3 regions of the Providencia rustigianii genome follow, and region 3 is predicted to be linked to each of the others. Evidence: predicted binding sites of a transcription regulator. Region 3 holds the regulator's gene; each other region holds the start of a gene.
What was found. Region 3 encodes PurR, which represses purine synthesis genes. Its sites were predicted from a motif close to CANGCAAACGTTTGCNTG; they were not measured.
Positions count from the first base shown of each region.

Region 1: the regulator PurR is predicted to act here: its motif matches at 1,376-1,393, upstream of glyA (serine hydroxymethyltransferase).
Region 2: the regulator PurR is predicted to act here: its motif matches at 1,434-1,451, upstream of EL244_RS02795 (NCS2 family permease).

Region 1 covers NZ_LR134396.1:2,542,067-2,546,342, reverse strand. The annotation lists gene hmpA (NO-inducible flavohemoprotein) at 1-1,148, opposite strand, end outside; gene glyA (serine hydroxymethyltransferase) at 1,499-2,752, shown strand; gene EL244_RS11730 (3-phenylpropionate MFS transporter) at 2,883-4,034, shown strand; gene suhB (inositol-1-monophosphatase) at 4,095-4,276, opposite strand, start outside.
Region 2 covers NZ_LR134396.1:619,228-623,503, forward strand. The annotation lists gene EL244_RS02790 (ArnT family glycosyltransferase) at 1-1,093, opposite strand, end outside; gene EL244_RS02795 (NCS2 family permease) at 1,626-2,972, shown strand; gene EL244_RS02800 (Na+/H+ antiporter) at 3,266-4,276, shown strand, end outside.
Region 3 covers NZ_LR134396.1:1,696,918-1,701,193, forward strand. The annotation lists gene punC (purine nucleoside transporter PunC) at 1-122, opposite strand, end outside; gene punR (DNA-binding transcriptional activator PunR) at 246-1,151, shown strand; gene purR (HTH-type transcriptional repressor PurR) at 1,163-2,188, opposite strand; gene sodB (superoxide dismutase [Fe]) at 2,630-3,208, opposite strand; gene EL244_RS07850 (Grx4 family monothiol glutaredoxin) at 3,787-4,134, shown strand; gene rnt (ribonuclease T) at 4,231-4,276, opposite strand, start outside.

The DNA.
Region 1 (4,276 bases), 850 kb from region 3:
TCTTCAGCAACACCCATCTCAACTAATTGTTTTCCTACATACTGCATAAAGCCCACAGGCCCGCAGAAATAGAACTGCATATTAGGCTGTAATACGTTGTCTTTTACATGCGCTAAGTTTAGCAACCCACGGAAATGATAATCTTTCCCTTCGAGATCTTGAGGGAGAGGTTGATTAAACCACACGGCATAATGTCCTTGAGGGTGTTGTTCCATGAGCTGTTTTATTTCATCGCTAAAGGCTTGAACCGTGCCATTTTCTGCTGCATGTAACCAATTCACCGGAGCTTGATGTTGCTGCTCAGTTAAGTGATTAAGCATGCTCAACATAGGGGTTAAACCTACGCCAGCTGAGATTAAAGTGACCGGTGTTTGGCTATCGACATCAATGAAAAAATCCCCGCATGGTGGGGCTAATCGAACAATATCGCCGACATTTAATTCTTGGTGTAAGAAACCAGAAACAATACCTTGCTCTTCACGTTTTACGGCAATTCGGTAGGTTTTACCGTTTGGGGCTGTGGTGAGTGAATATTGACGTATTTCTTGATTTTCAAAGCTATTTTCATTGAGATAAATAGTGATATATTGCCCCGGACGATAATCTGCAACAGCTTTTCCATCGACAGGCGTAAATTCAAAACTGGTGATCACCGAGCTTTCAGCTTGTTTACGGGTAACTTTAAATTCTCGTAAACCATCCCAGCCTCCAGATTTTTCAGCATTTTCATGATAGATAGCAGCCTCACGATTAATAAAAATATCCGCGAGTACGCCATAAGCTCTGCCCCAAGCATCGAGGACTTCTTGTCCAGGGCTGAGTAGTTCATCAATTGCTGCGAGTAAATTTTCCCCCACGATAGGATAGTGCTCAGGCTTAATATTTAAGCTGACGTGTTTTTGCGCAATTTTTTCCACCGCACCAATTAATGCTTCAGGGGTTTCAATATGAATAGCATAAGCGCAAATCGCATTAAACAGAGCTTCTCGCTGTTCCCCATTGATTTGATGAGTCATATTAAAAATATCTTTTAACTCAGGATGCTGCTTAAACATTCTTTCATAGAAATGTGCAGTAAGTTTTGGCCCAGTAGCAGCAATAGCGGGGATGGTAGATTTAATCGTGGCGATGGTTTGTTGATCAAGCATGCAGGTACTCCTGAATTATTTTCATGATTTAATGAATTTATAAACATGTATTTTATATGCAACTTATAATATTTGAGGATAAATGTAAATAATCAAATGCATAAAAAGTTACAGAAATAGCCACATAATTAGAGGTGGTTAACAAAACTAGATATTCATCTCGGAATTATTGAAATAAGCACTATTATATAGTGTGTTGATTAAAGGGATCTGAACGCAAAAAAATTTATGCAATCGTTTGCGCGTATTTTTCCTTAGGGGCTATCTCAACGACGAAAAAGAGTTTACACTGTGGGTCATTAAGTTGATTTGATTGTTACCTTATTGAATTGCTGAGGCAGGAGAAGCGAATGTTAAAGCGTGAAATGAATATTGCAGATTACGACCCACAACTGTGGGAAGCAATGGAAAAAGAAGTAGAACGTCAAGAAGAACATATTGAATTAATTGCTTCTGAAAACTACACAAGTCCACGAGTCATGCAGGCTCAAGGCTCTCAGCTAACCAATAAGTATGCGGAAGGTTACCCAACTAAACGTTATTACGGTGGTTGTGAATTCGTTGACGTGGTTGAGCAATTAGCGATTGACCGTGCAAAAGAGTTGTTCGGTGCTGACTACGCAAACGTACAACCACACTCAGGTTCACAAGCTAACGCTGCTGTTTATATGGCTCTGCTGCAACCGGGTGACACTGTATTAGGGATGAATCTTGCTCACGGTGGCCACTTAACTCACGGTTCCCCAGTCAACTTCTCCGGCAAACTCTACAACATCGTTCCTTATGGCATCGATGAAAGCGGTAAAATCGACTATGACGATATCGCTGCCCAAGCTAAAAAACACCAACCAAAAATGATCATCGGCGGTTTCTCCGCTTATTCTGGTGTCGTTGATTGGGCAAAAATGCGTGAAATTGCAGACAGTATTGGCGCTTATTTATTCGTCGATATGGCGCACGTTGCAGGTTTGGTTGCTGCGGGTGTTTATCCTAACCCAGTGCCACATGCTCACGTTGTTACGACAACAACACACAAAACTTTAGCAGGTCCACGCGGTGGTCTGATTTTAGCTAAAGGCGGTGATGAAGATCTGTATAAAAAACTGAATTCAGCTGTATTCCCTGGTTCTCAGGGTGGTCCTCTGATGCACGTTATTGCAGGTAAAGCGGTGGCTTTGAAAGAAGCAATGGAACCAGAGTTCAAAATTTACCAACAACAAGTTGCTAAAAATGCGAAAGCAATGGTGGAAGTGTTCCAAAATCGCGGCTTCAAAGTTGTTTCTGGCGGTACTGAAAATCACCTGTTCTTAGTTGACTTAGTTGACAAAGATATTACAGGTAAAGATGCGGATGCTGCATTAGGTCGTGCTAATATCACAGTGAACAAAAACAGCGTGCCTAACGATCCTAAGAGCCCATTCGTGACTTCCGGTGTTCGTATCGGTTCCCCTGCGATTACTCGTCGTGGTTTCACTGAAGCTGATGCGCGCGAGCTAGCAGGCTGGATGTGTGATATTCTGGACAACATCAATGATGAAGCGACCATTGAAGCGGTTAAACAGAAAGTATTAGCTATCTGTAAAAAATACCCAGTTTACGCATAATGGCAATTTACTTATAACTTAATCTAAATTAGTTATCTAAACCCGCTTCTACTTTCGTAAAGCGGGTTTTTTGTTGTCGGTCCTAAACCACCACCGAAGATGGTGGCGATTTGAAAATAAGGGAGGAGTGATGGTTATCCCATCAACGCGCTGGTTAGCGATTGATTATTTTACCTACTTTTTTGCTTACAGTATTTTCTTACCTTTTTGGTCGGTATGGCTACAAGGTGAGGGTATTGATGCTGAAATGATTGGGGTATTGTTGGGTATCGGGTTAGCAGCTCGTTTTCTTGGTGCGATGTTCATTACCCCTTTAGTCAAAGAGCCATCAAAATTAATTCTTGCGTTACGGCTGCTGGCCACACTGTCTCTTATTTTTTCTATTGGTTTTGCCTTTGGCTCTCATTGGGCTTGGTTACTATTTGTAATGATTGGATTTAATCTTTTCTTTGCTCCAATGGTTCCTTTAGGGGACTCTCTTGCGGGAGCATGGCAAAAGCAATTTACCTTTGACTATGGCAAAATTCGTGTTTGGGGTTCCATCGCTTTTATTATTGGATCTTCGTTGATGGGATATTTGTCAGGAGTCTGGGGGCATAAATCTATCATGGTCGCACTGATTATCAGTTGCGCTGCAATGTTATTAGGAACGCTACTAAAACCTGCCATTATGCCTGCTGGGGCAGCAAAAACTGATGGTGTCAGCAAAGTTTCTTTTAAACAGCTGATTGCCGATAAAAACGTCGTTAAATTTTTAGTTTGTGTCAGCTTACTGCAAGGAGCTCATGCGGCTTACTATGGTTTTGCTTCGCTGTACTGGAAAGAAGCGGGATATTCAGATTTAGTCATAGGTAATTTATGGTCTCTTGGTGTCGTCGCCGAAGTCATCGTTTTTATGTTAAGTCACCGTTTATTCCGCCGCTGGAGTGCGCGTAACTTACTATTACTATCCGCAGCCTGTGGAATTATTCGCTGGAGTATGATGGGAGCATTTACTTCATTGCCCGTGTTGGTGATGGTGCAAATTCTTCATAGTGGTACGTTTACGGTCTGCCATTTGGCTGCAATGCGCTTTATTAGTGCCCGTAAAGAGAATGAAATTATTCCATTACAAGGTGCTTATTCTGCATTGGCTATGGGAGGCGGGTTGGCAATCATTACCATTATGGTTGGCTATATTTATGAGCGGGTCCCACAGCAGCATGGTGTGGTATTTTTCTTGATGGCTATATTGGCCGTGCCTGCGTTATTTATTAGACCTAAAGTAGAAGCTAAAGGTTAGTGCGTGAAAAACAACAAGGGCGCAAAGTTCTCACTCTGCGCCCTTGTTCGTCATTATCAATTAGCGTTTTAACGCTTCAGATAACTCATCTTTCATGACAGTCAGAATGTCTCTAACAACTCGCGGGCTGCCTGCAACTAGATTACCTGATGCTAAGTAGTTATGACCACCGATAAAGTCAGTCATGATACCGCCAGCTTCACGCAGGATCAGTTCGCCACCTAAGAAATCCCATGGTTTTA
Region 2 (4,276 bases), 1.1 Mb from region 3:
CAAAGTGCGAGAATAGCCGAAGAAGTCTATCTGAAAACTGCTGAATAACCAGTGAGGCTAAAATGGCCATTGGTGCAATAAACGGCAATAAATAGAGCGCTCGACCACTGGCGGATAGCTGCAAAAATACAATACCCAGTAATGGAAAAATAGTGACCAAATACTCATTTTTATCGAAAAGGCGTTTGAGTGGATTTCGAAGAAAATAAGCGGTCGCTAACAGACCTGAAGGTAGGGCAAAAAAGGCAATCGCCGCAGGTATTCGGGTATGGTTGGCTTTTGCGCCTAATTTTTCAACAGAAAAGCCCAAGAAACGCCCAATATTATTTTCCCAAAACCAGGTTACGAATAGCTCAGGGTGCTTTAGATAAAGAATAATTGGCCATGGAAGAATTAATAATAATGCGACAGCCCCTGCAATTATGGTGGGTATCCAAAATTGTTTTCGTCGACATTCAGTTAGGAATATGGGGGCTAAAAATAAGCTAATCCATAGCACACCGGGAATAAATATCCCTTTTGACAGCATTGTAATAACTGTTCCAAGAGATAACCAGCAAGTAGATGCGATAATTTTTTGTTGTTGAATTAGCCCTAATAACCCATATAAACCGATGGTTGCTCCCGCCATTAATGCCACATCAGTGAACATTTCATGGGAGTGACGTAATATTCCTGGAGCGCAGGCATATAAAGCAAATGCAATCCAAATTCGTGAGTCGGATAAATTTTTTGCGTTAAAAAAACGACGAGCAAGTAAAACAAAAAATGAAAAATTGATTATGGAGAAAATGAGTGTTGCGCTTCTAGCGGCATCATAAAGTGGCATGATACCGGAGAATAAATGTGCAGTCAGGGTCGCTACCCAATAGTATATTGGGGGCTTCTCCATAAAAGGTTCACCTGCGTTCGTCGGGACTAGCCAGTTTCCTGTTTCATACATCGTTTGGATAATACCAAAACTGTAGTTTTCATCTTGCTTCCATGGGCTATGAGCATAAATCCCAGGTAAAAGATAAATGAGTAGAAATAGGAAAAAAAGAATTACAATTCTTTTTTCGGATGCTTTAAATAATGAAGTAATAATTGACATTTTTATTTTAAAAATTAAATGGATTAATAAAAGCGTTATTGTTTATATAAAGTAATATTATTTTTAATTTTTATTTAATAAATATTAAAAATAATACGTTATAAAAATGATTTATTTAAATAAACAAATTTGGATTGAGAATACTAGCAAGATAATCAAAATTGTATTTAAACAAAGAGTATATAAGGAAGAGTAATAAGTATATTTGCTTGTTTTTTGTGAGGGATAGTCGCGTTGTTTACGTTTTTAGTCGCTGTTATGGGCATCATAAAACACTTGATTAACCCACCGCTTTAGAACGATAATTACGCCCTTCACAATTTGCCGCATTTTATTCAAAAAGCCAAACGATTGCGCGCTGTATCCAGTACATGATTTTGTATCGAAAAATATGTCGGTTCAGTTAACTTTATTAAAAAAGTAATCGTTTACGTGGTTTTTAGTGAGTCGGTGAAAATAACTAGACAATAAAAATTGTATAGTAAAATTAGTGGCATAGATTACTTTCGAAAATTAATAATAGAGGTAGACCATGGCAAGCCAGCAGGCGTCATCCAATTGCAAGTTGGATTCATATTTTAAGATAACAGCGCGTGGCTCATCAGTACGCCGCGAAATCATTGCGGGATTAACAACATTTTTAGCGATGGTTTACTCGGTTATTGTCGTACCGGGTATGTTAGGACAAGCAGGTTTTCCTCCAACAGCGGTATTTATTGCAACCTGTTTAGTGGCAGGTTTCGGTTCCCTATTAATGGGCTTGTGGGCAAATCTGCCGATGGCGATTGGTTGTGCAATCTCATTAACAGCATTTACCGCGTTTAGTTTGGTTCTGGGTCAGCACATTAGTATTCCTGTGGCTTTAGGCGCAGTATTCTTAATGGGGTGCTTATTCACTCTTATCTCTGTAACAGGTATTCGTAGCTGGATTTTACGTAATATGCCAATGGGGGTTGCCCATGGTACGGGTATCGGCATCGGATTATTTTTATTGTTGATCGCAGCAACCGGTGTGGGCTTAGTAATTAAAAACCCAAATGCCGGCTTGCCTGTGGCGCTGGGTGAATTTACCTCTTTCCCTGTTTTAATGTCACTGATTGGCTTAGCGGTTATTTTTGGCTTAGAGAAACGCCGTGTTCCAGGTGGGGTTTTATTGGTCATTATTGCCATCTCAATTATCGGTTTGATTTTTGATCCGGCAGTAAAATATCAAGGCTTTTTCAAGTTGCCATCGCTGGGTGAAGATGGCTTGTCTCTGATGTTTAGTATGGACATCATGGGCGCATTACAGGCAGCGGTATTACCAAGCGTATTGGCATTAGTGATGACGGCAGTTTTCGATGCGACGGGAACTATTCGTGCAGTTGCAGGACAAGCGAATCTGCTAGATAAAGACGGCCAAATTATTGATGGTGGAAAAGCATTAACTGCGGACTCGGTGAGTAGCATTTTCGCTGGTGCTATCGGGGCTTCTCCCGCAGCGGTATATATTGAATCTGCCGCAGGTACCGCAGCAGGTGGTCGTACAGGCTTAACCGCGGTTGTTGTTGGCGTTTTATTCTTATTTATCTTGTTCTTATCACCGCTATCTTATTTGGTTCCAGCTTATGCAACGGCACCTGCGTTGATGTATGTTGGTTTGCTGATGCTGAGCAATGTGTCTAAGTTAGATTTTGACGATTTCGTTGATTCTATGTCTGGCTTACTGTGCGCAGTTTTCATCGTATTAACTTGTAATATTGTTACGGGCATCATGTTAGGTTTTGCTGCGCTAGTTATCGGGCGTATTTTTGCTGGTGAATGGCGCAAGCTGAACATCGGAAGTGTTGTTATTGCGGTTCTTTTGGTAGCGTTTTATGCTGCGGGCTTAGCAATTTAAAGGTAATTCTAGTTATGGGGTGGCAGCATTTGCCACCCTTTAATGGATTATGGCGATTAATCTCAAAGTGCAAATTATTTTCCCGTCAGATAGCTGGTTGAGGATAGAATATAGATAAGGCTGTAAATTAGGTGAAATAACATGTATTCGGCTACTTACTGCCTTGATTGAAAACATCATGGTCTGGACGGTGCTATCTCTTACTATGCGGCGGCAGGCAAAATTTGGGCTATCGCGTTATACTTTAAGTTGCATTATTTAGGGTATGCATTGAGTCAATAAGTAAGGGCAACATGGAAATTTTCTTTACTATTCTTATTTTGATCTTGGCTGTCTCTGTTTCTGGCGTTGTGACGAAAGTCCTTCCCATCCGTATTCCCCTTCCTCTGATTCAAATCGCCATTGGTGCTTTATTAGCATGGCCTCAATTTGGGTTGCATGTCACTTTTGACCCTGAACTGTTTATGGTTCTGTTGATCCCGCCATTGCTGTTTGTTGACGGATGGAAAACCCCAACTCGCGAGTTTTTCCAGAATGGGCGGGAAATATTCATTTTGGTTTTGGTTTTAGTTCTTGTGACCGTCGTGGGGATTGGCTATTTAATTTATTGGTTGATGCCGGGTATTCCGTTAATTGCCGCGTTCGCATTGGCAGCGGTACTTTCACCAACGGATGCGGTTGCTTTATCCTCTATTGTCGGGAAAGGGCGCATTCCTAAGCGCATGATGAGTGTGCTGGAAGGTGAAGCATTAATGAATGATGCTTCAGGGCTAGTCGCACTAAAATTTGCGGTAGCCATTGCCATGGGAACCATGGTCTTCAGTGTATCTGAGGTCACTATTGAATTCTTTAAAGTGGCTGTCGGTGGCTTGCTAGCTGGGGTTGCAGTTACTTGGCTATACAGTAAATCACTTCGTTTGATGAGCCGCTGGAGTGGGGATGATCCTGCGACTCAAATCGTCTTTATGTTATTGCTGCCATTTGCATCCTATATGATTGCAGAGCATATCGGTTTTTCTGGTATTTTGGCGGCAGTCGCCGCAGGTATGACAATTACAAAATCCGGCGTGATCCGCAATGCGCCTTTAGCTATGCGTTTACGAGCGGATAATGTGTGGTCGATGCTTGAATTCGTTTTCAACGGATTAGTCTTTATCATGCTCGGTTTACAATTGCCGGGGATCTGGGAAACGTCAGTTATTCAAGCAGAGTTAGACCCGAGCGTTGAAACGTGGATGCTGTTTGCGGCGGTAGTGATTATTTATTTTGCTTTGCTACTTTTACGCTTCTGCTGGCTGTGGCTG
Region 3 (4,276 bases):
AGGGATGTTTGCATAGCACCAAAGGCAGGCAGATACATATCGATGGCCAAAAAACCTAGCATGCTTAACCCTGCAAGGTAAATCAGAAAACCGGAAGAGTTTTTTGTCGCAGTATTGGTCATAGTATTTTACTTAATTAATATTTGAAATAATGTTAACGATTATCTTATTGTATAGGCTGTTTTTTTACATTGTGAAACGGTAATATTTGGACTCTGTTATCAAATATTTTGAAAGGAACGCGTATGTGGTCAGCGCATGCACTTGAAGTAATTGATGCTGTTGCTCGAACGGGAAGTTTTAGCGGTGCCGCCGAAGAGCTGCATCGTGTGCCTTCTGCAATCAGTTATACTGTAAAGCAAATTGAGGAGTGGCTTGCTGTACCTCTATTTGAACGACGCCATCGTGATGTTGTGCTCACTGAAGCGGGTGTTATCTTTATCAAGGAAGGACGATCAGTTATCAAAAAAATGACTGATACCCGCCATATGTGTCAGCAAGTGGCAAATGGCTGGCGTGGGCAATTCAGTATTGCTGTGGATTGTATTGTTAAACCACAGCGAACAGAGCAATTGATCTTGGATTTTTATCGACATTTTCCTGACATCGAATTATTTATTCACCCTGAGGTTTTTAATGGGGTATGGGATGCCTTAGCTGATGGGCGTGTGGATGTGGCTATCGGTGCTACACGCGCGTCTCCAATTGGTGAGCGTTACAGTTTTCGTGATATGGGATTTATGTCTTGGCGCTGTGTTGCTAGTCCTGATCATCCCTTAGCTCAAATTGAAAACAAGCTTTCTGATGACCAAATGCGTCAATATCCTAGCTTATGTTTAGAGGATACATCACGTAGTTTACCTAAAAGAGATACATGGGCACTGGATAACCAGCGGCGCTTAGTGGTGCCATACTGGGAGAGTGGATTAACTTGTTTGATGAATGGTCTTTGCGTTGGAATGGTACCGGAACACCGTGCAGCACCATTATGTGAACAAGGGAAGTTGGTGGAGTTAAAGCTATCACAACCATTTCCATCGAGCCCTTGTTGTTTAACTTGGGTAGAGAATAATCCTTCTCCAGCGTTGAGTTGGTTACTGGATTATCTTGGCGATAGTGAAACCCTCAACGCTGAATGGTTATCGTCCTGAATAAGACATCCTTATCGACGATAATCAATAAATGGACCATCCGCGACAGAGCGACGCTCAACTAAGCGAGGATGAACTTCAATCGTCTGTGCATCTTCGCGTTTATTAACAATACGGTCGAGCAACATCGTAAATGCCATCTGCCCTAAACGCTCTTTAGGCTGATGGATGGTAGTCAATGCAGGGGTAAAATAACGAGCATTACGCACATTATCATAACCAATAATGGAAATATCCTGAGGGACGCGCAAGCCCATTTCATCAGCAGCGCAGATGGCTCCCATCGCCATAATATCCCCACCACAGAAGACGGCAGTAGGGCGATGCTTATTACTTAAAATTTGCATCATGGCTTTATAGCCGGATTCTGGTTCGAAATCCCCTTGAACGATCCATTCATCTCTTAGGGTAACCTTGGCTTCTTCCATGGCCTTTTTAAAGCCAGTAAGCCGCCCTATACCGGTGTTTCTTTCAAGGGAGCCAGGGATCACTCCAATGTCACGATGACCTCGATCAATTAAGTAACGCCCAGCAAGATAACCACCATGGAAAGAGTTATCAATAATACTATCTGTAAAGTCGCCTCGAGATGTACCCCAATCCATTACGACCATGGGGATATTGCGATAGTCTTCCAGCATACTGATAAGAGTGTCAGGGTATTCGGAACACATCACCAATAAGCCATCAACACGCTTTTGCGCTAACATTTGCAGATAGGCTTTTTGTTTACCTAAATTACTATGGGAGTTACATAAAATTAGGGTATAGCCTTTTTCATAGCAACTATTTTCTACCGACTCAATAACTTCAGCAAAATAGGGCGCTTCACTTGATGTTGCCAGTAAGCCAATAGACTTTGTATGGTTGACTTTTAAACTACGGGCAACCGCACTTGGTGAATAATTAAGCTCTTTGATGGCAGCCCAAACGGCTGTCTTTGTATCATCAGCGACAAAACGCGTCTTGTTGATAACATGGGAGACGGTTGTGGTGGAGACGCCAGCACGCTTCGCCACATCTTTAATCGTTGCCATGGGAAGAAAAAACTCCTGACCAGACTTGGTCTCTAAAAGAATTCTAGTTAAATAATTACCTGCATATTGATGCATTGACCCTTTACAAGCAATAATTTAGCGATTTGTTATCGATTTTGTCTGATCTAGCGCAAAAACGAAAGAAATAATTGATGTTATAACATGTGACATAAGCACTGGTTTTGCATTTTTGTGGATGTATACTAAATTAACCGTTGTATTGGCATGGTTAATATTACTTCAACTTCTTTACTTTAAATGAGAGGAACTCATGGATACAGATTTTAAATATGGATTAATGGCGGCAATGGGCTCTTTAGTTGTAATTATTCTTTTTGCCGTACATATTTTTTGATTTCTTTTTTCACCACCATTGAAGGTGAAAAACAATTAAGGGCGAGTATGATACTCGCCCTTAATCATTTTAGATCTGAACTACAATTAAGCCAGATTTTCTTCAACAAATTTCCAGTTAACCAGCGCCCAGAAGTTTTCTAAGTATTTTGGACGTGCGTTACGGTAGTCGATATAGTAAGCATGTTCCCAGATATCAACAGTCAAAATAGGTTTATCATCACCAGAAATTGGTGTTGCTGCGTTAGATGTATTAACGATAGCTAGACTACCATCAGATTTTTTAACTAACCAAGTCCAACCTGCGCCAAAATTTTTAATAGCAGCATCTGTGAATTGCTCTTTGAACTGAGCAAAAGAACCGAATGCTTTATTGATTGCTTCTGCAACTTTGCCAGTAGGTTCGCCACCTGCATTAGGGGCTAAGCAGTGCCAATAAAAAGTGTGGTTCCAAACTTGAGCGGCGTTATTGAATACACCAGCCTCAGAAGTTTTAATGATTTCTTCTAAAGACAAACCTTCAAATTTAGTCCCTTTGATTAGGTTGTTCAGGTTAACAACATAAGTATTATGGTGTTTACCGTAGTGATATTCTAAGGTCTCTGCAGAGATATGAGGTTCTAAAGCATCTTTAGCATACGGTAGAGCTGGTAATTCAAAAGACATTGCGTACTCCTTGATTGCTTTTATTCAATATTTAGGGTGTTTGCTCGTAAAATGAGCTGAAATTGTTCTTACTTCTATTATTACAGCTAAAACGTTAACGTCGTATTATGCTGTTTGATATATCATTTAATTATTATCATAGGATACAACTTTTAAGAATAAAAAGCCTATCCCATGATGCTATTAATGACTAAGTTTTTGTTGGGTATATTCAAGTTTTATCTCGGCAACCTCTCCACTTTTAGCTTTTATTGAGTATGGAAAAGCATTCAGTGTTATTAATTTGCTAATATATTAACAAACAACAACCATAATTACACTGTAAAAACAGCGCAGTAAAATAGACATTTGCAAAAGAGAACCAATGTACGCAGCTTTTCACCTTTTGAGTGAAGCAAGTAGGAGTGCTATAGTAATCACCTTACAAAACTGGCATATTGTATGAAACTATCACTGAGCTGTTTACGATGTTTTAACAGTGCCGAGAAGTCATTCCAGTTAATGATTTCGGTATATAAAGAGGCGGGTAATACTGCTAATTGACTACAAAATCAGCACCCATGCTTTAGGAATTAGAAATGACAACAATTGAAAAAATTGAGCGCCAAGTTAAAGAAAATCCAATTTTATTATATATGAAAGGCTCGCCAAAGCTGCCAAGCTGTGGCTTTTCTGCTCAAGCAGTGCAAGCTCTATCTTCTTGTGGTGAGCGTTTTGCTTACGTTGATATTTTACAGAATCCAGATATCCGTGCAGAGTTACCAAAATACGCCAATTGGCCAACATTCCCACAACTATGGGTCGATGGTGAATTAGTTGGTGGATGCGATATTATTGTTGAGATGTTCCAGCGTGGCGAGTTACAAACGCTAATTAAGGAAACTGCGGATAAATATCGTTCTGCGGATGACGCGGCCTCTGAATAATTTACTGCTGTTGTAATTTGTTAAAATTACATCAAGTAATAAAAACCGTATTAGTATTTTAAAGTCTAATACGGTTTTTTTATGTAGTTACTTACACTATTCGGATTCTGCGGGGAGGGGCCAACCACCGAGCTTCTTCCAT